3 regions of the Staphylococcus sp. AS1337 genome follow, and region 2 is predicted to be linked to each of the others. Evidence: riboswitches for the same ligand, from Rfam matches in the RefSeq annotation. Region 2 holds a riboswitch; each other region holds the start of a gene.
The links. Region 2 has a riboswitch for S-adenosylmethionine ahead of ACSUE0_RS09365 (methionine ABC transporter ATP-binding protein). Riboswitches for the same ligand answer to the same signal wherever they lie in the genome.
Positions count from the first base shown of each region.

Region 1: it holds a riboswitch for S-adenosylmethionine, as region 2 does, so the genes downstream of both, metK (methionine adenosyltransferase) here and ACSUE0_RS09365 (methionine ABC transporter ATP-binding protein) in region 2, are expected to answer to the same signal.
Region 3: it holds a riboswitch for S-adenosylmethionine, as region 2 does, so the genes downstream of both, ACSUE0_RS06585 (aminotransferase class I/II-fold pyridoxal phosphate-dependent enzyme) here and ACSUE0_RS09365 (methionine ABC transporter ATP-binding protein) in region 2, are expected to answer to the same signal.

Region 1 is NZ_JBOIHZ010000002.1:9,988-18,178, reverse strand. Features, by position in the region: gene ACSUE0_RS02850 (hypothetical protein) at 1-104, shown strand, start outside; gene crcB (fluoride efflux transporter CrcB) at 333-698, shown strand; gene ACSUE0_RS02840 (fluoride efflux transporter FluC) at 695-1,048, shown strand; gene ACSUE0_RS02835 (aldo/keto reductase) at 1,271-2,107, opposite strand; gene ACSUE0_RS02830 (nuclease-related domain-containing protein) at 2,396-3,304, opposite strand; gene metK (methionine adenosyltransferase) at 3,398-4,594, opposite strand; SAM riboswitch class I at 4,704-4,816, opposite strand; gene pckA (phosphoenolpyruvate carboxykinase (ATP)) at 4,983-6,572, shown strand; gene ACSUE0_RS02815 (alpha/beta hydrolase family protein) at 6,646-7,419, opposite strand; gene ytkD (RNA deprotection pyrophosphohydrolase) at 7,403-7,873, opposite strand; gene yidD (membrane protein insertion efficiency factor YidD) at 7,946-8,185, shown strand; gene menC (o-succinylbenzoate synthase) at 8,179-8,191, opposite strand, start outside.
Region 2 is NZ_JBOIHZ010000005.1:18,728-26,918, forward strand. Features, by position in the region: gene ACSUE0_RS09320 (GNAT family N-acetyltransferase) at 159-695, opposite strand; gene ACSUE0_RS09325 (organic hydroperoxide resistance protein) at 1,186-1,611, opposite strand; gene aroD (type I 3-dehydroquinate dehydratase) at 1,764-2,483, shown strand; gene ACSUE0_RS09335 (nitroreductase family protein) at 2,550-3,089, shown strand; gene ACSUE0_RS09340 (thioredoxin family protein) at 3,451-3,771, opposite strand; gene ACSUE0_RS09345 (arsenate reductase family protein) at 3,913-4,269, shown strand; gene gcvH (glycine cleavage system protein GcvH) at 4,463-4,843, shown strand; gene ACSUE0_RS09355 (toprim domain-containing protein) at 5,075-5,467, shown strand; gene ACSUE0_RS09360 (thioredoxin family protein) at 5,464-5,763, shown strand; SAM riboswitch class I at 5,818-5,923, shown strand; gene ACSUE0_RS09365 (methionine ABC transporter ATP-binding protein) at 6,009-7,034, shown strand; gene ACSUE0_RS09370 (methionine ABC transporter permease) at 7,027-7,722, shown strand; gene ACSUE0_RS09375 (MetQ/NlpA family ABC transporter substrate-binding protein) at 7,746-8,191, shown strand, end outside.
Region 3 is NZ_JBOIHZ010000003.1:228,699-236,889, forward strand. Features, by position in the region: gene ACSUE0_RS06570 (heavy metal translocating P-type ATPase) at 1-1,082, shown strand, start outside; gene copZ (copper chaperone CopZ) at 1,137-1,343, shown strand; gene ACSUE0_RS06580 (D-lactate dehydrogenase) at 1,633-2,631, opposite strand; gene ACSUE0_RS06585 (aminotransferase class I/II-fold pyridoxal phosphate-dependent enzyme) at 2,659-3,816, opposite strand; SAM riboswitch class I at 3,876-3,985, opposite strand; gene ACSUE0_RS06590 (transglycosylase) at 4,194-4,940, opposite strand; gene ACSUE0_RS06595 (PTS transporter subunit IIC) at 5,468-6,511, opposite strand; gene ACSUE0_RS06600 (6-pyruvoyl trahydropterin synthase family protein) at 6,745-7,173, opposite strand; gene ACSUE0_RS06605 (DUF488 domain-containing protein) at 7,311-7,664, shown strand; gene ACSUE0_RS06610 (M23 family metallopeptidase) at 7,770-8,191, opposite strand, start outside.

The DNA of each region.
Region 1 (8,191 bases), on a different contig from region 2:
CAGATTGGATACGAAAAGCAAGTAAGATATTACCATACGTTATTTTAGTCGTAATTATTATTCATATTCTTGCTTCTCTATCAACATTTGGCATAATATTCTAATTAAGGGGCTAGGACACCAATTGATGTCTTGGCCTCTGTTATTGTGGTTAAAGTGAATCTTTAATTTAATAAAATTATGCTTCAGTTTAAACAATCCGGACATTTCAATTACAAATACACTCTAAATTTCTAGTTATATTTGATATTATAAAAACAATAAATAAGCTTTAATAGCAATGCCATGTTGCTAAAACTTGCACTGTTTTTAAGAAAGGAAGCATGCCAACAATGCAATATTTATATATTTTTGTAGGAGGCGCTGTCGGTGCACTACTCAGATACTTGTTTTCATTTATGAATGTTAATTCAACATTTCCTACTGGTACATTTATCGCTAATATTTTAGGCGCTTTTTTAATGGGTTTTCTAGGGACGCTAACTATACAATATTATAAGAATAATCCACTTTTTAAAAAAGGTATTACTACAGGTTTGTTGGGTGCAATGACTACCTTTTCAACATTTCAATTTGAGCTTATACATTTATTTGAGCAACAAGAATATCTAACTGTTGCTATTTACGCAATCAGTAGTTATGTTTTAGGAATTTTCTTATGCTATATCGGCGTTAGATTGGGGGCACGTAGCTCATGATTAACTGTTTATTAATTATGTTAGGTGGTGGCATAGGTGCAGTCATCCGTGGTTTTATTACTAATTTTTGCAATCGCAAATTCAATGGTGTATTACCAGTTGCAACACCTTTCGTTAACATAGTTGGTAGCTTTCTCATTGGTTTCCTATTAGGCACATCGCTTAAGTTAGATTGGATTGAGCCCTTTGTAATCGTTGGTATATTAGGTGGGCTTACTACCTTTTCTACTTTATCATCTGAACTCGTCCAACTATTAATGACTAAAAAGAAAGTTATTTATTTCATTATTTATTCTGTACTCCAATACGGCGTTTCCTTTTTAGCTTGTTTATTAGGTTACATACTTTAACGGAAAACCTAATAATGTTCATTATAAAAAGCCACAAAACCATTAAATTGTTTTTGTGGCTTTTTTATGTCATATACATTGTCCATGCTTAATAATGACAATTTCATTAGGCTTGTAATATTATATCGCAAATTTAACTAAATCAAAGTTAACGAGTAAATATCATTAAATCATTAATTTAATTATTAACACTTAAATAATAATACAGTTTTATATAATACTTTAATGACCACTGTATTTTGCAGGATCTGGTCCAATTCTACGTTCTTCATTGAGGTTATCTAATTTTTCTATTTGTGCAGCTGTTAAAACAAAATCAAATACATTAATATTCTCTTCTATTCTAGAAGGAGTAACCGATTTCGGGATTACTACAACACCATGTTCAATATTCCATCTAATGATTACTTGAGCCGGTGATTTATCCACTTCATTTGCTACCTCATTTACTGTTTCATCTTCCAAAATTTGTGCATTCATTAATGGTGACCATGACTCCATATGAATATTTTGAACTTCCAGATATCTATTTAAAGATGATTGTAATAAATATGGGTGGAATTCTACTTGATTTATTACTGGTTTAATTGAAACTTGTGCTAATAATGCTTCTAAATGTTCAATATTAAAGTTACTTACACCAATATTTTTCACTTTATCATTTTTATAAAGGTCTTCCATACCCTGCCAAGTATCAATCATCAGTGCTTCATCAATTCCAGGCCAGTGCATTAGATATAAATCCAAATAGTCTAAACCTAATTTGTTTAAACTTGTTTCATATGCATCAGCGACATTTTGACGACCGTAATCATCAAGCCATAATTTAGAAGTAATGAATAAATCACTTCTTTTTAATCCTGTTGAAGCTAATCCTTCAGCAATACCTTGACCTACTTTATCTTCATTTTCATAAATCATTGCTGTGTCGATATGTGTATAACCATTTTCAATTGCATGTTTTACTGATGCTGCACATTCGTCATTATTCTCCACACGAAATGTGCCCAATCCAACAATCGGCATTTCATTCCCATTATAAAATGTAATATTTTCCAAGTTAAAATCCCCTTTTTATTTTGTTAATTATTATACTAATCAATATTCCCAAATATATAAATAAAAATGCCTATATGTTTACAATTAATTTTTATTTTTGCAATTCTTTATAGCGTATGTCATCAATCGTATATTTAATTTATGGCTAAATTAAATATGTAGGCTGTATCAGATAATATTTTTAAAGTTTTATAATCCAAAAAAAACTGTCAACAAAAGTCTAAATACTTTTGTTGACAGTTTATACTACATAGCATTATTTATTCTCAAAATATGAAATTTGTGTCTTTAGTTAAATGATTCAATTTCATCCATAACACGTTGTAAATCTTCAACGTTATATTGAATGCGACCATGGAATACAAATTTATTGAAGAATTCATCCAATTGTTCTGGACCAACTAACACTTTGGTATTTGAACTTTGCGCATAGTTTGAAATTGTTACATCACCCTCATTTTTAGGATTGAAATATAAAATTGTTGTTGGTGTGAATTTTAAATTCAATTCTGTTTGAATATCACCAGCTAGTTTCTCAATATCATTCAAATGAGTCGTATAATTAACAAAAGATAATGAGTTTTCATCTTCGTTTTGATCTAATACAAGAGTTTGTGGTTCTTGTCTATCAAGGTCCAACGTGTTAAACACTTGCTCCATTGTTGGTTGTTCTTTAAATTGTGCGGCACTCACACCATTGTATACGTGACCTTTTAATAATTGTGAGTCAATTATATATAAACCAGTACGCGTAAGCACTAAATGACTAATACGCTGTACATCATTAAATTCATTCTTAGGTAAAAATATATTGGCCATAATGTGCATATCTTCTGGGCGAATTCTTTTCTCATTTACTAATCTTTCTCGAATACCAATAAGTCTCATATCAGTTACATATTCACTTTGATTTTTAGAGAATAATTTCAATGCATCAATTTCTCTATTTTTCGAACTAACTGTAGCATTATATTCTTCTTTTTGCTTTGTTACTGTTTTTTTATTTTCTATTCTTTCTTTTTCTAATTCTTCTTCATGCTCATCGCTTAGTTTTTGTTCTCTGGTTTTGTATTGTTCTTCTACCTTTTGTTGTGCTTTCTTCTTACTTTTCAAAGCAATGATAAATAAAATGAAACAAATTACTGCTACAACAATTGCCACAATTAAACCAATCTCTAATGGTCCAAATGAATTCATAACAAAAAACGCTCCTTTATGTGTTCAGTAACTTAATTATAATAGATAAACGCATAGCATTCGAGAATAAAGTTAAAAAATTTTTTGTTCTAGTTAAGCTTTAACTGTATCTTTTAATAAATTAATTTTATCTAACTTTTCCCATGGTAATAGTACGTCTGTACGACCAAAATGACCATATGCAGCAGTTTGTTTATAAATAGGGTGTTTCAAGTCTAACATTTTAATAATTCCAGCTGGTCTTAAATCAAAATGTTGTCTAACTGCCTCAACCAATTCATTTTCTTTAACTTTTCCTGTACCAAATGTATCTATAGAAATAGAAACAGGCTCAGCTACACCAATTGCATATGCAAGTTGCACTTCACATTTGTCTGCTAATTCAGCAGCAACGATATTTTTTGCTACATAGCGTGCAGCATAAGCAGCAGAACGATCAACTTTAGTTGGGTCTTTACCACTAAAGCATCCCCCACCATGACGTGCATAACCACCATACGTATCAACAATTATTTTACGTCCAGTAAGCCCTGCATCACCTTGTGGTCCACCTATAACGAAACGACCAGTAGGATTAATATAAAATTTAGTGTTCTCATCTAAAAGTGCTTCTGGCACTGTTGGATAAATGACATATTGTTTAATATCATCTTGAATTTGTGCTAATTCGATATCTTCAGCATGTTGTGTTGACACGACAATCGTATCAATTCGATGTGGTTGATCTTGCTCATCATACTCCACAGTTACTTGTACTTTACCATCAGGACGTAAGTAATTTAATATTTCATCTTTACGTACATCTGATAAGCGTTTAGCAAGTTGGTGTGACAAGAAGATTGGTAAAGGCATGTATGTATCCGTTTCATTCGTAGCATAACCGAACATCAAACCTTGGTCTCCCGCTCCTGTAGCTTCGATTTCTTCTTCTGATGCGTCTTCACGATACTCTAAAGCTGTATCGACACCTTGAGCGATATCTGGTGACTGTTCATCAATTGCCGTTAATACTGCCATTGTCTGGCTATCATAACCGTATTTAGCACGCGTGTAGCCTATCTCTTTAATTGTTTCTCTGACCACTTTTGGAATATCAACATATGTTGTTGTTGATATTTCTCCTGAAATTAACGCCATACCAGTAGTCACTGTCGTTTCACAAGCAACACGTGCGTTTGGGTCATCTTTCAATATTTCATCCAATATAGCATCAGATACTTGATCCGCTATTTTATCTGGATGCCCTTCTGTTACCGATTCTGAAGTGAATAATCTTCTATTGTAAGTCATAATTTGCTCCTTTAGTTTTAAATTACGAAAATTCTCTCTCTGTTGAGCTCATTAAAAAAGCCTTCTACACTATCAATAAATAGAGAGAAGGCCCTTATACGTCCATTCGCTCTTATCGTTCAGACGATATTTGTCTGCAAACGGTTTGGCACCTTTCTTCGTATTAAGAAGAGGTTGCTGGGCTTCATTGGGTCCATGTCCCTCCGCCACTCAGGATAAGAGAATCCGTTAAGTCCTATAGTACAGAATCAGCGATATAATGTCAATTTTACATTTATTAATATTTATTTAAAATTCCTTTTAAATTGGTATGGACTATTGATATATATGTGTTATACTCTGTAATTGTAAAGGCTTACAATAACTAAATAGCGTTGGAGGGATTAGTATGGCTGTAGATACATACACTTATACGAACAAAATTGAAAGTATTTTAGACAAAAAATCTTCATTATTTCAATTATCTACAACACAGTTGTATAACAAGATTTTAGATAATGATGAAGGCGAACTTACCGAATTAGGTGCAATTAACGCTAGAACAGGTAAATATACAGGTCGTTCACCAAAAGATAAGTTTATTGTAAATGAGCCATCTTATAGAGATGATATTGACTGGGGTACTATTAACCAACCGATTGAAGAAGAAACATTTTTAAAATTATATGATAAGGTTCTAAACTATTTAGACAAAAAAGATGAACTATATGTATTCAATGGTTATGCCGGTAGTGATCACGACTCACAATTGAAATTAACTGTTGTAAATGAATTGGCGTGGCATAATCTATTTGCTCAAAATATGTTTATACGTCCTAATTCAAAAGAAGAAGCTCAAGAAATCAAACCAAACTTCACAATTATTTCAGCACCGCATTTTAAAGCCGATCCAGAAATTGACGGCATAAACTCAGAAACATTTATCATCATATCATTCAAACATAAAGTTATCCTCATTGGTGGGACTGAGTATGCTGGTGAAATGAAAAAAGGTATTTTCTCCGTAATGAACTATTTACTACCTAAAGATAACATTATGAGCATGCATTGTTCAGCTAACGTTGGAGACAAAGGTGACGTCGCTTTATTCTTCGGCCTTTCTGGTACTGGTAAAACGACACTATCAGCTGACCCAACACGTAAACTTATTGGCGATGATGAACATGGTTGGAATGAAAATGGTATTTTCAACATTGAAGGTGGTTGTTACGCTAAAGCAATTAACCTTTCTTATAAAAAAGAACCTCAAATTTATGACGCTATTAAATATGGTACTATTTTAGAAAATGTTGTTGTTGACGAAGATGGTGACGTTGACTTCGATGATAATCAATACACAGAAAATACTCGTGCAGCATACCCAATCAACCACATTGAAAATATTGTAACACCATCTAAAGCAGCTCATCCTAATACAATTATTTTCTTAACTGCAGATGCTTTTGGTGTTCTACCGCCTATTTCAAAACTATCCAAAGATCAAGCAATGTATCATTTCTTGAGTGGATTCACTGCTAAATTAGCTGGTACAGAACGTGGCGTAACTGAGCCAGAACCTTCATTCTCTACATGTTTCGGTTCACCTTTCTTACCTCTAAACGCTAAAGTTTATGCTGATTTATTAGGTAACTTAATCGATCAACACGATGTAGATGTTTATCTTGTAAACACTGGTTGGACTGGCGGTAAATATGGCATAGGACGTCGTATAAGCCTAAGTTACACAAGACAAATGGTAAATCAAGCAATCACAGGGCAATTAAGAGATGCTGAATATATTAAAGATGATATGTTCGGTTTAGATATTCCAGTTGAAGTTGAGGATGTACCTCAAACGCTATTGAATCCTATTAATGCTTGGAGTAAGCCAGAAGCCTATAGAGAGCAAGCTCAAGATTTAATTAACCGTTTCAATCACAACTTCGAAAAATTCGGGGTAGAAGTTGATGATCTAGCAACACGTGGCGGGTTTAAATAATATTTGTTAATTTATATGATATAAAAGAGAGGATTGGGTATTAGAAACCAATCCTCTCTTTTGATATACTCTATTATATTTTATTCTCTTCCACATCTATCATCCACTGTTTAATTTCACAAAGCGTTTGTTTTAGAGCCAATGGTCTCGGTACATGACCTTCTAACATTTGATAAAACGTACGATAAGTTGTTCCCTTTTCCTCTAATTGCTGTGCTAAATGATAGGCATGATGAATGCCTACTTGCTTATCTTTTCCACCATGAACAATAAGTATAGGCGGGCTTGACTTAGTAATCTGAGCTAATGCATCTCGCTGCTGATAGGCAACAGCTTGCTTTTTAGGATGACCAATCATGCGTTTCAACATACCTCTTAAGTCAACGCGTTCTTCATACATTAAGTATATATCAGATACTCCGCCCCAGATAATATAACTTGAGATAGGTAAATCTTGAAATGTGAGCAAACCCTGAAGTCCACCTCTGGAAAATCCAACCATATGAATGGCAGCATAAGGGTATTTTTGATGCAGTATACGTATAGCAACCATAACATCATTTAAATCCGCCCCATAAAATTCATCTTTACCCTCACTACCATTATTCCCTCTATAATATGGACCAAAGACTAAAGTGTTTGTATTTGCAAATTGCATCATTCTAGCTGCTCGTACTTTACCTACTTGGCCCTTACCACCTCGTAGATATATCACAATTCTTTTTACGTCTTCTTTTGGCGTCATTATTAAGCCTCGAACTTTTAAGTTATCAACACAATATGTGACTTCATCAAATATATGATGTATTGATTCAATTGGCATACGCTTTCTATTTATAAAATCCAAGTGATATCACTCTCTCTAAACAGTGTAAAATCGCATCATCCTTCAACAAATAACTTTTTTTACTCTCTGGGATCTCAGCTATATTCTTATAAAATAAAGGACCATTTGTTTCTAAATAATCATCTTGATCACTTATCTCTGATACATTTACCATAAATACATCTTTTGTGAAACATAAGCCATTCGTACGTTGTACTTCATATTGTGCAATATACTCACATTGCGCTATCTTTGCTCCGGTTTCTTCAAATAATTCCCGTGCAACAGCTACTTCACTTGTTTCTCCGTCTTCTTTTTTACCACCTGGGAATTCAACACCACGTAATTTATGGTTTGTAAATAGCAACTGATTTTTATATTTCGGAATAATAAGTACATGATTTCCGTCAGCAATATCTTCTTTATCTTTATATGATAAATATACGTTGTCATTATCTTTATCTTTAAACTTCATATACATCACTCTTCCCCTTATTATGTTAAACTAACTATGCTAAAGCTAAGTTATTTGTTGGAGGCAAAATTTATGAAAACTATATTTCTTGGACTCATTCATATTTATCAACGATTTATATCGCCCTTGACGCCCGCAACTTGCCGTTTTTATCCTACTTGTTCTGAATATACCAGAGAGGCAATTCAGGTGTATGGTGCATTAAAAGGTACTTGGTTAGGTATTAAAAGGATTTCAAAATGCCATCCGCTTCATAAAGGCGGCTTTGACCCAGTTCCCCTTAAGAAAAAAGATAACAAAAAAAATCAATAAATTCGT
Region 2 (8,191 bases):
GTTTAGCAATATAATTGCAAGTCATTTTTAAGATTAGTAGATTAGGCTCATATTAATTAGGTACTTTGAAATAAAAAACAATTTATCAACTTTCATTTAAAATTAATTATGAAATAGGGGGGAGTTGCCCTGTGACAACGATTTAGCAATTATAGCTATTAAACAAATAAGTCACTGTCATTTCCATCAAAATAATAAATAAGCCAGTGCTCATCTACGTAATAATTATCGTATTTTCTAGCATGCTGTTCCAACACAAGTGTTTCAAAATTTAAGTTACTAAAAAAGACTTTACCACTAATGTTATTTGAAATAAGTGAAGTCATCAATATTTCAATTTCTTTTTCATTACAAATTTCAAATATCTGGCGCATAAGCATTTTTGAAATTTCTTCTTTAGAATTTTGATCTACATTTTTAATGCACATATTTTCTAAGGTTGCTTTATGAGACAAGCTATAGGTTTGATGATGAATTAGTGTAACAGCGCCAATAAGTATATCCTGTTCAAAAGCTCCAAGAACGATACAATCTGTTGAGTCTGAGGATAGTACCTTGTGTAAATCTGTATCATTTAAGCATTTCTCATTTTGTAATTTCCAGGCTAATACTTCGAGTTCTTTATTAATACCTTGTAGTAACAAGGATTTATAATTAGAAAAATCTTCAGTTGTTAAATAGCGAATTTGAGTCATTAAATGCCTCCTAACCTCTGCAAAGTATTTTTTAAAATGGATAAATAGTTCTCGTTTGCCAATTTAATTATAATATTAAAGGAAATAATTTATTTGAGCAATACTATCTTTAATTTTTTGCAAAAATATGTGAGTATTTTCAATTCATTATGAAAAAGAATTATTTTTTATAAACTTTATAATTAATATTAATAAATAATTTAAGCAAATAATATAGATATGATAATTATGGTATAATATATCAATATGCATAAATGTGAATGGAGGCATAAATTGTGGGAGCTTTAATAACTATTATAGTTTCACTGGTAGTGCTAATCCTGATTTCTTTTGCAGTGTTGATTACTTACATCTTATCTCACAATAAAGATGAAGGGGAAAATTAATTAAATATTCATTAAGTACTAAAACATCTAGATTGTACACCAGGAATAAAAAGACAAAAAAACTCCCCGAAAAGTTTCAATTAAGAACTTTTCGGGGGAATATATTAGTCAATAACTGCTACATTTAAGTCGACATCGATGTTGCCACGTGTAGCTTTTGAGTATGGACAAAATTCGTGTGCATCTTGTAAATATTTCTCAGCTTCTTCTTGAGATAATACATTTTTTACTTTTGCATCAATTGAGACACTTAATTTAGGACTTTCAGCCTCTGGGTCATCTTCTAAACGTACTGTCAAAGTAACTTCTGGCTCAGCGCCTCTCACTTTGTTTTGTTTTAAGATTAAATCAAATGCGCCATTAAAACATGAAGCATAACCTGCTGCAAACAATTGCTCTGGGTTTGTGCCTTTTTCAGCATCAGCTTGAGCCGGTGGTACAATTGCTACATCAATTGCTTTATCGTCAGTTTGAACGTGACCATTACGTCCACCTGTATTTGTTGCTTTCGTTTCATAATTTACTGCCATTTTATGACCTCCTTAAAAACTTCTAATTCATGTTTACCCAAGAAAAATTATTTAAATCATTTCACTGAGTAATTTATATGTTTTTTAATTGTATTATTTTTAGAAATTGTTATACAATAATTTCAATATTACTAATAAAAGGAAGTTTAAACATGGCCAAAGTTGATATAGCTGTTACAATTGCACCCAAACATGAACTTGCACAACATACAATTGAGGATTTAAAACAATATCAAGACTCCATAGATATTATAGAACTAAGAATTGATCAGTGGTTAAATTTTGATGAAGCATCTGTAGCAAAAATTGCTAAAGACATATATAATCTAAATTTAAATAAAAAATTGTTAGTAACATATCGAACAAAGATTCAAGGTGGAGAAGGTCAATTAGCAAATGATAAATACTTAAATGTGCTAGAGAAAATAATCCCATTAGATTATGTTGATATGATAGATATTGAATATGAAGAAGGGATGCCTATAGAAAAATATCAAACCTTGATAAAATCAGCTCATAGTGAAAATATAGAAGTTGTATTATCACAGCATAACTTTAAGAAAACACCTAAATTGGAAGTATTAAAACGTTTATATTATAAAATGCATCAGCTTGAACCAGATTATTTAAAAGTAGCAGTTATGCCTCATGATAAACAAGATGTTCTAAATCTATTAAATGCAATGTCTGAGACTGCAGACACAGTTTCACAACAAGTTGTTGGTATAGCGATGTCTAAGCTTGGATTAATTTCAAGAACTGCTCAGGGATTGTTTGGAGGCTCAGTTTCATATGGTTGCTTAGACGATCCAAAAGCACCTGGTCAAATCCATGTTGAAAAGTTAAAGCAACAAATTAAATTATATGAGTAGTTTGAAAATAGTGGTCGCCTGATTTATAATTGAAAATAATTATCACTAACGAAAGGGCGATAATCAATGGAACTACAAGATGCAATTGCACATCGTAGAAGTATTAAGGTTTTTAAAAGAGACATGACTATAGATGATAATGCTCTATATCAAGCGATACAGCAAGCGACAGATGCCCCTAATCATGGCATGAGAGAGCCTTGGAGAGTGGTTCATATTGCTAAAGATCGCTTGGGTTCTATGAGTAAACAACTCTCAGAGGTCGCATTCCCTAATTTAGATAAAAAACAAGAAAATCATTATAACACTGTTACAAATCTTGGTGGCATGCTTGCCTTAATTCTAAAAAGAGACCCAAGACAACGAGAAGATTTAGAGAATAATATGGCATTTGGGGCTTTCGCACAAAACTTAATGCTATTATTACATGAAGCGGGTATTGGCACATGTTGGAAATCACCGGCATATATATTTACCCCTGAAATAAGATCGATATTTAATGTAAAAGATGATGAACAACTTGTAGGTTTCTTGTATCTCACAGATTTACAGGATGAAATGCCACATAGAAAGCGTCATACTGATCAAGTAATAGAAAAGTTTTAAAGTTATTTTAAGAATGGGCAATCAAAATCAAAAGTGAAATTTGACTTTGATTGCTCATTCTTAATTTTTATAATTATATACTCAAATATTAAAAAGTTGCGTCATTATATTTCGATAAAGATGACTAATGCTAACAGGAGCTTTATCTGAGCTGAAATTCATATTCATGAATATATCACACTAACTTAAAACTGATTACAATAGCTTACGCTCATGCATAAGAACCACTAACTCAATAAATTGAGAAGTGGCTCTTTAAAGGAGTGGCTCTTTAAAATGCTGTCATTACAATGATTAAGGCTGGGACAATTAATTTCTCCCAGCCCATAAAATGAGATGAAATATCTCATTTATTAATCAATTATTTAAATGTTTCAGCTAAAAATGCTTCTACTTGTTCTGGTGATTTCGCATTAGCTGAGTGTAAGTGAGCTAATTTTTCTCCGTTTTTAAATACTAGTAAGCTTGGTATGCCCATCACATCGTTGTCAGCTGCAACATCTTCAAGCTCGTCACGATTGACTGTAAACCAGTCGTAATTATTATATTTTTCTTGGATAGGGTCAATCCACATATCCATTGCTTTACAGTCAGGGCACCAGCCAGCTTCGAATTTTACAATGACAGGGTTATCACTCTGTACAGTTTCTTTAAATGCATCATTTGTATTAATAGGTTTCATAATTTTCTCCTTTTTAAAAATATAATTAAGCTTATTATAACGGACATTTTGAAGTTATAAAAAAAATCAGCTTATTAATTAGAGCGTTTTGGCAATAAATTTGATATATTAATGTTAACTAGTTATAGGAGGTACAGAATAATGATAAAATTTTACCAATATCCTAATTGTACTACTTGTAAAAAAGCAGCAAAATTTTTACAAGACTACGGTGTGAGCTTTGAACCAATCGATATAGTACAACATACGCCCACTAAAAACGAGTTTAAAGAAATTTTAGAGGCGACAGATATCGATATAAATAAACTCTTTAATACGCACGGTGCTAAATATCGTGAATTAGGTCTTAAAGACAAAATGAAGGACCTTACTGATGATGAAAAGTTAGATTTATTATCAACTAATGGTATGTTGGTCAAAAGACCATTAGCTATTTCTGGAGACAAAGTTACAGTTGGTTTCAAAGAAGATCAATATAAGGAAACATGGTTATCTTAATTCCTCTTTTGGAGATAGAGCCATCTCTTTAAATAGAGCCATCTCTAAAAGTTGAAATTATAAGTTGTGTTTGTAAACGCTTCATCTATTGTTATGAAAAGATTATAATAATATTAATATGCTAAGAAATAGTTGATTGTATGGTATGCATATGGCATCATTAATATGTAAAATCATTTAGGAGGGGATTCTCGTGGCAGTACCGAGTGAATTAAAATATTCTAAAGAACATGAATGGGTAAAAGTTGAAAGTAATACAGTAACAATTGGTATCACTGAATATGCTCAAGGTGAACTTGGCGATATCGTATTCGTTGAATTACCAGAAGTTGATGACGAAATTAATGAAGGCGACACTTTTGGTAGTGTTGAATCCGTAAAAACTGTTTCAGAACTATATGCACCTGTATCAGGTAAAGTAGTTGAATCTAACGATGAGTTAGAAGATAGCCCAGAATTCGTAAATGAATCACCTTACGAAAAAGCTTGGATGGTTAAAGTTGAACTAAGTGATGAAAGTCAATTAGATGAATTATTAACTGCTGAACAATATTCAGAAATGATTGGCGAATAACATAACACTTAACTCCATGATATAACTATCTTGGAGTTTTTTCTTATCATTGAGGCTATTGGAGAGTTAGTGATTTTATAAGTCTAACGAGTTCACCTCAACTTTAAAAAATGATAAATTATTTTATTATAATAAGAAATATTTTAACTATGTAAATTATGTTTATTGTCATCACGGATTGTGAAGAACTAAGTAGAAAGATTTACTATCAACATTTAGAGGGTGGATGTCATGACGATACTGAACCAAGCAATTGTTGTCGAAGGAAAGTCAGACAAGAAGCGTGTCAAACAAGTGATTGATCAACCTATAGAAATTATCTGCACAAATGGTACAATGGGTGTGGATAAATTAGATGAAATGATCGATACTCTATATGACAAACAAGTGTATATTCTTGTAGATTCGGATGATGAAGGTGAAAGAATACGAAAATGGTTCAAACGCTATTTAAGTGAAAGTAGACATATAAGGGTAGATAAACAATATTGTGAAGTTGCCCGTTGTCCTAAACCATATCTATCTAGAGTATTAGAAAAACATGGTTTTATAGTAAAGGATGAGGAAAGGGTGGCGAAAGCAAAATTGGATTATATAGCTGAGAGGGTAAGTTTATTAACATGAATGTAACAAGTGAGCAACGCGTTGACGTCAATAAATATATAAATGAAGATAAGTATCTTATCTTTGGGTATACACCAACATGTGGAACATGTAAGGTTTCTGAACGAATGCTGGATATTGCTAACGATATCTTACAATTACCTACAATAAAAATGGACTTAAACTTTCATCCTGATTTTAGCCAATCGTATGAAATTCAATCTGTACCAGTTTTATTAGTAATGTCAAAAGGCGAAGAGCAAAAAAGGATTTATGCATTTCAATCGGTGCCTTATCTGTTAGAAAATTTAAAATAGTTATTGACGAAATATTAGTACAATGGTAGGATTAAAAATAATTAAATAATGAAACTCTTATCACGAGAGGTGGAGGGATGTGCCCTTTGAAGCCCGGCAACCGTCTTTAAAAGAAATGGTGCCAATTCACATAAAGTTTTAAAACTTTAGAAGATGAGAGAAGCTATTTTGCTTTCTCTATACTTCGGTGAACATAGGGGAAGCATTTTTTAATTGAAGGATTAGCAACACAAGGAGGAAACAGAATGATTGAGTTAAATCAAATAGTCAAAAAGTACAAAACGAAAAAACAGGACGTACTGGCGGTAGATCATGTTGATTTAAGTATTCAATCAGGCTCGATTTTTGGAGTAGTTGGTTTTTCAGGTGCGGGGAAAAGTACTTTAATTAGACTTCTAAATAACCTCGAACAACCAACTTCAGGAGACGTCATTATCGATGGAGATACAATTGGTAAGCTATCAAAATCACAGTTAAGAAAAAAACGTCAAAAAGTGAGCATGATATTTCAACATTTTAATTTACTATGGTCTCGTACTGTATTAAATAATATTACATTTCCATTGGAAATAGCAGGAGTGCCTCGCCGTGAAGCAAAACAACGGGCAAAAGAATTAGTAGAACTTGTTGGACTGAAAGGTAGAGAAAGTGCATATCCTTCAGAGCTATCAGGTGGTCAAAAACAACGTGTCGGTATTGCGCGAGCGTTAGCAAATGAACCAACTGTATTGCTTTGTGATGAAGCGACAAGTGCGTTGGATCCTCAAACAACAGATGAAATTTTAGAATTATTATTGAAAATTAAAGAAGAAAGAAATTTAACAATCGTGATTATCACACATGAAATGCATGTTATTAGACGTATATGTGATGAAGTAGCTGTTATGGAAAACGGTCGTGTGATTGAACAAGGTCAAGTTTCCACAGTCTTTGAAAATCCACAACATGCAGTTACAAAACGTTTTGTTAAAGATGATTTAAATGATGATTTTGACGAATCTATTAGTGACTTAGTATCACTTAATAAAGATGATTATGTTGTACGTTTGAATTTCACAGGGAATAATGCCACGCAACCCCTAGTGTCATACATAACAAAAACGCATAATATCGATGTGAACATATTAGAAGCTAATATTAAACATACAAAAGATGGTTCGCTTGGATTCTTAGTGATTCAATTGAGCAATGTAAATTCAGAAAAATTCGAAAAGTTCAAAAACGACTTAGAAGCGCAACATGTTTCAGTGGAGGTGTTAAGACATGGGTAATTCATTGAGTGACATCCTCCGCGAGATGTTTACAATGCCAAACGTCAGCTGGGATGAAGTTTGGTTAGCGACATATGAAACAATTTATATGACAGTTATTTCGACAATTTTTGCCTTTGTATTAGGTTTAATATTAGGTGTATTACTATTTTTATCAGCTAAAAGTAAATCACCTATAGCAAGAGTTTTCTATAGCGTTGTTTCATTTATAGTTAACTTGTTTAGAGCGATACCATTTATTATTTTAATACTTTTATTAATTCCATTTACAAGTTTAGTGTTAGGCACGATTAGTGGTCCAACGGGGGCATTACCTGCTTTAATCATAAGTGCAGCACCATTTTATGCCAGACTTGTAGAAATTGCATTTAAAGAAATTGATAAAGGTGTTATTGAAGCGGCTTGGTCAATGGGAGCTAATACTTGGACAGTAGTCAAAAAAGTACTTTTACCTGAAGCAATGCCAGCGTTAATTTCAGGTATTACTGTTACAGCGATTGCTTTAGTAGGTTCTACTGCAGTGGCCGGTGTTATTGGTGCAGGCGGTTTAGGTAACCTAGCTTATTTAACAGGTTTCACTAGAAATCAAAATGACGTTATTTTTGTTTCAACAATTTTAATCCTTATTATTGTGTTCATCATTCAATTTATTGGTGATTGGGCTACTAATAAAATTGATAAGAGATAATCTTAAAAAGGGGGACTTTTTATATGAAAAAATTATTTAGTTTAGCTTCTGTACTTGTATTAGCGCTTGTTTTAGCAGCCTGTGGGAATAGTGGAGGTAGTGAAGATAAAAAAATTACAGTAGGTGCTTCTCCAGCTCCTCATGCTGAAATTTTAGAAAAAGCCAAACCATTATTGAAAGATAAAGGCTATGATTTGAAAATTAAAACAATCAATGATTATACAACACCGAATAAATTATTAGATAAAGGTGAATTAGACGCAAACTTTTTCCAACATACACCTTACTTAAAAACTGAGAAAAAAGATAAAGGATATAAAGTAGAATCAGCAGGTAATGTTCATTTAGAACCAATGGCTGTTTATTCTAAAAAGTATAAGAGTCTAAAAGATTTACCAAAAGGTGCCACAGTTTATGTTTCTAATAATCCAGCTGAAGAAGGCCGTTTCTTAAAATTCTTCCAAGATGC
Region 3 (8,191 bases), on a different contig from region 2:
AATTTGAACCAGCCTTAGTAGCAGCAATTGCCGTAATGGTTATTGCTTGTCCTTGTGCACTTGGGTTAGCTACTCCTACTTCTATTATGGTAGGTACTGGAAAAGCTGCCGAGAACGGTATTTTATTTAAAGGTGGAGAACATATTGAACGTGCGCATCAAATCGATACCGTTGTCTTAGACAAGACGGGAACAATCACACACGGAACACCTGTAGTCACTGACTTTGATGGCGATAATGAAGCATTACAATTATTAGCTAGCGCTGAAAAAGCTTCTGAACATTCACTCGCAGAAGCTATCGTAAATTATGCAAAAACAGAACAAGTTAATTTATTAGAAGTTCATGACTTCGAAGCGGTACCTGGACGCGGCATCAAAGCTACGATTGATGGAAAATCTTTATTAGTAGGTAATCGTAAATTCTTAGAAGATTATCAAGTAACCATTAGTAGTTCTGAACTACAATTATCCAAGTTTGAACAATCAGGTAAGACGGCTATGTTGATAGCGATTGATCAAAAATTACGTGGTACAATCGCAGTAGCCGATACTGTCAAAGATTCTACCAATAAAGCAATCCAACAGTTACATGATTTAAATATCGAAGTCGTCATGTTGACTGGGGATAACCAACGTACAGCAGAAGCCATTGCCTCACAAGTTGGTATAGATATAGTCATTGCACAAGTGTTACCAGAAGAAAAAGCGGCTAAAATAAAATCATTACAAGCTAATAATAAGACAGTAGCCATGGTTGGAGACGGCGTAAATGATGCACCAGCTTTAGTCCAAGCAGATATTGGTATTGCTATCGGTACAGGGACAGAAGTTGCCATAGAAGCTGCTGATATTACCATTCTTGGTGGCGATTTGTTACTAGTACCTAAAGCAATCACAGCTAGTAAATCGACTATACGTAATATACGTCAAAACTTATTTTGGGCATTTGGTTACAACGTTGCAGGTATTCCTATTGCTGCACTAGGGTTACTTGCACCATGGATTGCTGGTGCTGCAATGGCTTTAAGTTCTGTAAGTGTTGTCACTAATGCACTTAGATTAAAACGCATGAAATTATAATTAAAATTTGAGATGATTCATATGAATATCATTATTTTTAAGGAGGTGATTGATATGACAACTGAAACAATTAAAGTAGAAGGTATGAGTTGTGAGCACTGTAAACACGCAGTAGAAAGTGCATTAACAAATTTAGATGGTGTATCAACAGCTAATGTTAATCTTGAAGAAGGTAATGTTAAAGTTGATTTTGATGATAACAAAGTCACATCACCAAACATGTACGAAGCAATAGAAGATCAAGGTTATGACGTAAAATAATATATTAAAAACACGTCAAATATAAGCATCATCGATAACACGATTGAATTAAGATTTATAAGGTATGTTCTCAAAACAAAGTGGCTAGGACATATATAATGTCTCAATCTCCACTCAGTGTGATAGCAGTTGCTGATTAGAGTTGAAAAGCTTGGTCTAAAAGCTTTTCAACTCTAATTTGCTTTGCCAGGGGTAGGACAACGAAATTCTTTTTGAAAAATTAGGTTTCTGTCCCGCCCCTTTTTTATATTTAATATTTTACATCTTAAATATACATAATTGCTCCTTATTAATTTACGCGTAATTTAGTGTCACCAGTCTCAATAACATCAATTGTCGCATCTAAAGCATCGACAATGAGGTTTTCAACGGCAGCATCTGTATAAAAAGCAATATGAGGTGAAACAATAACATCTTGTCGTTCGATTAATTGCTTTAATACTTCATCCTTTAATTCTGAATGTCGTTGATCACTTGGAAACAATCCCTTTTCCCCTTCATATGTATCAAGTGCTACTCCTTTCAAAGTACCGTTATCCAGTGCGTGTATTAGCGCACTAGTTTTTACAATGGAGCCTCTTGCACAATTGATAAATACTGATCCTGGTTTAAATTCATTAAACAATGCATCATCAAATAAATAATCATTATCCTTACTTGCAGGAATATGAACCGTAACAATATCCGCTTCTTGCACAGCTTCATCAATACTATTAGCATACGTTAAAAATGGCTTATAGCGTTCATTAGGAGCAATATCATAAGCAATAACTTCAGCTTCAAAGCCTTGTGCAAATATCTTAGCAACAATTGAACCGATACGACCAGTTCCTATAACAGCAACTTTCAAATCTTTAATAGATCGTGATAAGATAGCTGGTTGCCATCTAAAATCATATGAAGCTGTTTTCTGTTGAATATCATTATAATTTCTGACCAAATTAAGTGCTTGTGATACCGTATATTCAGCAATAGAATGCGGGGAATAAGATGGCACATTAGAAATAATCAAATCATATTTTTGAGCTAAATCGAAATCATATATGTCAAAACCAGCACTTCGTTGCGCAATTTGCTTAATTCCAAATTCATGTAACTTGCGGTATACATCTTCACCAAAAGGAATTTGCTGTGATATCGAAACACCATCAAAGCCTTTTGTACGATCGACAGTTTCTGACGAAAGTAATGCTTCATCTAAATCGACAGTCACACTATGCTTTGTTGACCATGCTTTAATATAAGGTAAATCTTCTTCTCTTACTCCAAAAATTTTAATACTTGTCATAAGTTAATCACTCCAATAAGATTTATTCTATTCATAAAGGTGCTTAAGCGATTGTATTCTTTCCGCAGCCTCTAGTAACGATACATCATCTAAAGCTAAAGAAATACGCACATAATTTTTTCCATGTTCTCCAAATGGTATACCTGGTGCAACAAGAATTGACTGTTCTTGTAATAAATAATCAACAAAACTTTCTCCATCAAAGTCTGTCGGTGTACGCAACCATAAGAAAATACCACCTTTCATTGGTTCAAAAGGTATGTCCGCTTGTTGTAATTTAGCTTCAAATTCATTTCTACGACGTTTAAATGTTATATTTTGCTCTTCTAGAAAATCATCATAATTATTCAAAGCGTATGTTGCTGCGTCCTGCAATGCACCAAACATACCTGCATGTGTATGTGACTGATATTTTTTTAATGCTTGTATAATATCTTTATTTCCTACTGCAAATCCAACTCTAAAACCTGACATATTATATCCTTTAGATAATGAAAATACTTCTACTGCTAGGTCTTTTGCTCCATCTGCTTGCAATATACTAGGATTTTTAGCATCAAAGCCAAAGGCACTATACGCAAAATCATGAACGATCTTTGTTTTTGTTCCCTTAAAACGCTCAATCGCTTCCTCAAATACTGATTTTGTAGCAACTGAACCTGTCGGGTTATTTGGATAAGTCAAATAAACTAAACGTGTATTGAGTAATGTTTCTTTGCTTATTTTGTCCCACTGAGGCAAATAATAAGGCGGCTCTAAAACGAGCGGTTGTGGTTGTGCATCGGCAAGTAACACCCCTGCTTTATAATCCGTATATCCTGGATCTGGTAGTAATACATTTTCTCCTGGGTTAACGATACATGTAGGTAAACCTACAAGACCATTTTTAGTACCATATAGAATACACACTTCATCTTCTTTATCTAATTCAACTTGAAATTGTCTTTGATAAAAATCTACTATTGCTTGTTTAAATGAGTCTTTACCATGGAAAGCAACATACTTTTGATTATCAGGCTGACGTAGCGCATCAGCAAAACAGTCAATAATTCCTTTGGGAGTTTCACCATCAGGAATACCTACAGCCATATTAATTAAAGCTAAAGGACCATGTTCTACTTTCTGTCCCATTGTTTTTGCGAAATAACTATCTGGTATCTGTGCCAATCTATCCGAAATTGCCATAAAAGTCCTCCTATTAAAAAAACTATATGCCGACCTGTGTGGCATATAGTTACACATGTCACCTATCTTTCAAGCATTAACGCTTGCTGGAAGTAGCACAGTACTTTTATATAAAAGTCTGTTGCTGAAGCTTCATCAGGCCAAATCCCTCAGCTTCTCTGGATAAGTTTATTTTTAAATTACCATTAATTTTATCAGAATATTCACGCTTGTCAATCTACTTATAAAACAAAAAGTGACATCAAAATCTCATAGAATAATAAGACCTAGATGTCACTCACATAAAAGCATCAAATAAAATAATAAAACCCGGAACATAAACGTTCCGGGTTTTTCAACCTAAGATAACTAAACATTTCTATTTAGTTATTTAGATCTTACCACCATCCATTAGAAGCACGGAAAGCCATCGCTGCTTCCATTGAACCGTAACGGCTTTCACCGTAGTTAATCATACCTTTAGTTTGGCTAGCTACTGAACCAGTTCCCCATGATTCTTTAGTTTGACCTAAACCTCTGTAACCTGCTGGGTTAACAGCATTTGGGTTACCGCTTGATTCAGGCATTACAATTGAATTCCACATAGCTTCTGTACCACCTGAAGCTAAGAATTGAGCTTTAACTGATCCACCAGTTGATGCAGCTGATGTTTGAGCAGCTTTATAAGTTCTAGTTGCAGCACTTGTTTGTGCAGTTTGAACATTTGAGTTAGATGAAGCTTTAGGAGCTTCAACTGCTGCTACTGGATTATTACTTGATTGTTTTTGAGCACTTACTTCGCTAGCTGAAGTTTCATTAGTATTTGTAGTTGCTTGAGTAGTTACATCTTGTACTGAATTAGAAGTTGCACTTTGAGCACCTGCAGCTGTGTAATTCCATGACCAAGATTGACCATTTGAAGTGAATGTATATTCATTTCCACCTAAAACGAAGTTATAGTTGTACGCGCCAGCGTGTAATGGTTTTTGGTTTAATTCTTCAGGATTGTTTTGAGCTAAATCAGCTAAATGCGCTTTATCGATATTTTCTTCTGAAGCGTGAGCTTGATTGTGATCTGCTGTTGTTGCATATCCTGTTACACCTAATGCTACTGCTAATGATGATGCTAAAATTGTTTTCTTCATAATTAAAAAATCCTCCAAATTAAAATCTTTTTAAGTAAAATTATATTTTCGTTAAATTATTTATCGTATGTGCTAAAATCGATTAATTTTTATGCTTTATTTTTTCGCCACAAATAATATAACACATATTTCGCCTATTTATATTACACTTCCATAACAAAACGTTACAAAAGAAAAGACTCTTTGTAACATTGAAATACTATTGTTTTGTTTTGTAATGCATAATTCTTGCATTGTTTTCAAAATATATTGTGTATAGCACTGATATATTAAGCTTCGTCCCTTTATCAGCGAACGGTTTCACATTATCTGAATTATTACAACAAACCTTTTTGTTACACAATTGTAAAATAATAAAAGAATAAAAAATATATATTTTGGAGTAAAACTTGCAATTTTTTTTGTCTAAATTTTAAAAAGACCACTGCTTTGTGGCCTTTTTAATATACTTTATTATTTTATCCAATATCCAAAACATTACATTATATTACAAAAACAACTATACATTTTAAACATTATATATAATTTTACGCCAAGAATTTAAAAATTTCTCTATCATATAATTTCAACGTTTTCATATAAAATGTATTTATCAAATACCCCATTACAAATGGAACTACAAAAAACGCAATAAATACGTATATTAAATTTAATAATACTGAATCTTCCATAAATCTAAATGCACTTATTGGCCCAACAAGCCCAATAATTCCAAAACCTGCTGATTCTTTTGTTCCACCAATTCCTATGAGCGCACCAACAAAACCAGTGATTAGTGCATTTGAAAAGATTGGTAGTAAAATAATAGGATGCCTTACCATATTAGGTATCATCATTTTCACACCACCTAAAAAGATTGTCAGAGGTACGCCTGCTCTATTTACCTTTAACGTCCCTGCAACTAATGCACCTTCACATGCCACAATTCCAAGTGAAGCAGAACCAGCCGCTAGACCACTAATACCTATAGCTAATGCAGTAGCTACAGTTGATATAGGTGAAATAATTATAAAACTAAATACTAATGCAATAAGCATAGACATCAATACTGGTTGTAATTCTGTAAATGTATTGACTAAATTACCAATACCAGTTGTAATCATTTGGACATATGGCAATATAATTACGCCAATAAAGCTAGCTATGACACCGACAATGGTCGGCAGAATAATTAACGTTAAACTACCAAATCTTTCTCCAACGACTAATATTAAAAATACAGCAATTGCTGCAGTGATCATTGTGTTAATAAGATCTCCAACACCTACAAGCATCCAAGCACCATCTTTAAATTGCGCTGCGCCACTCCCCACAAAAGCAGAGCTCGCCACAACAGCCGTTGCTAAAGGTGATAAATTGAATCGCATTGCTATAAGTGCACCAACTAATAATGGTACAGTAAATTGAATACTTTCTACTACTTGTAATAATGTTTGAAAAACCTGGTACTTAGGAGCGAAAAGTTTAAATAGTTCTCCTAATATAGCATTAGGTATTAACCCTGCTACTATAGCAATTGCTACACCAGATAGTACATTATATAAAAATTGTTTTGGACTTACTTTAATCATAGAAGTTCCCCCTAAGCTGAAATAAATACTAATATATCACATTTTCTTAATTTTCAGAATATTGTTCCTGTATTTTCCTCAAATATTTTTATATCAAATTAACAACTAAAATTACACAACTATGATCAAAATATTACAGCATAAAAAAGTAGGTAGCCGAAATCTCAATTTTAAATTCACTTTCGGCTACCTACTTCTATATATAATTAACACGTTTTCATAATCAACAAATTTTAGTGTTTCATTAAATTTGTTGTTAGTACCAGCCCTTGAGATGCTGTTTCAAAAAATTCCAATTTTTGCAATTGGGTCTCCTTAGGTAAACTTTTTTCAAATTGTTCCCATATCCATATAGCAATATTTTCAGCAGTTGTATTCATTTCGGGTAATGTGTCATTTACCAACTGACCATCTAAATACGGTTCAATTTCTGTTTGGTATAATTTATCTACTTCATTGAAATCTAATGCCAATCCATATATATCTATATCTGATAAAATCTCAATATTAAATTGATATTGTTGATCTTCTAGGTCTTTATGCACTGTATTTGTAAAATAAATTCGATTATCACAAGTAAATTTATAATAATTCTTTATCAAAACTTGACCATTGCGATATTTAAACTGGCCAGGTGGTTGAATATGATCAAATTTAGTCATTACGATCACTCCTATAGTCATTTTTATTAATATACCCTTTTATATAACAAGTACATACTTATCCATAAATGTTTCTTATTCAATTTTTAAAGGTAATGATAAAACTAATTAGGTAAACATTGGAGGAGATTTATTACATGACGGTATACATTCAAAGAATTTATGAAGACAAACAGCAAGAAGGCTTACGGATACTCGTAGATCGCGTATGGCCAAGAGGTATAGCTAAGAACGATGCAAATTTAGATCATTGGATCAAAGAAGTAGCGCCAACTTCTGAATTAAGAAAATGGTTTAACCATGATCCCAAGTTATATGCTGCTTTTAAAGAAAAGTACGAGAAAGAACTTCGCGAAAATATTAGCCAAAAACAAGCATTTGAAGAATTGCAGAATAAAGTTTCTGAGACTTATAAAGATATCATTTTATTATTTGGCGCTAAAGATAAAAAGCATAATCAAGCTGTTGTGCTTCAAGCGTTATTACAGTAAACAACTATAATTAAAATAAATGAACGTAAAACTACCGCTTACCCTATCAGCACCTTAGGGTAAGCGGTAGTTTTTTTTATAATGATGTTACAATATACATTCTAGTCATTTTAGTTCATATAGACTTTTCTCACCATCTGGTAATTTTTCAACAAAATCTTTAGGATCTTCTGCATAGTCATTACCAATGCCACCATTCATTCTCTGAAAATGAAGGTGAGACCCAGTCGTTTGTTCTCCTGTATTACCAGAAAGTGCAATTACATCTCCCGCTTGTACATTGTCTCCTACTTTAACTTTAAATTGATTTAAATGCATATACCATTGGTGATACCGTCCGTTCGTTTCAGCTATTTGCACTACTTTGCCACCTAAGTCATTCTCAAATGTGCGAGTAACCTTGCCATCTGTTGCGGCTTTAACCGGCGTATCTTCAGGCAAATCATAATCTATCCCATAATGTTTCCCATCAAAACCGCTAAACTCATATTTACCAAAATTTTCTGTTTCTCTGCTCCGATCAAAAA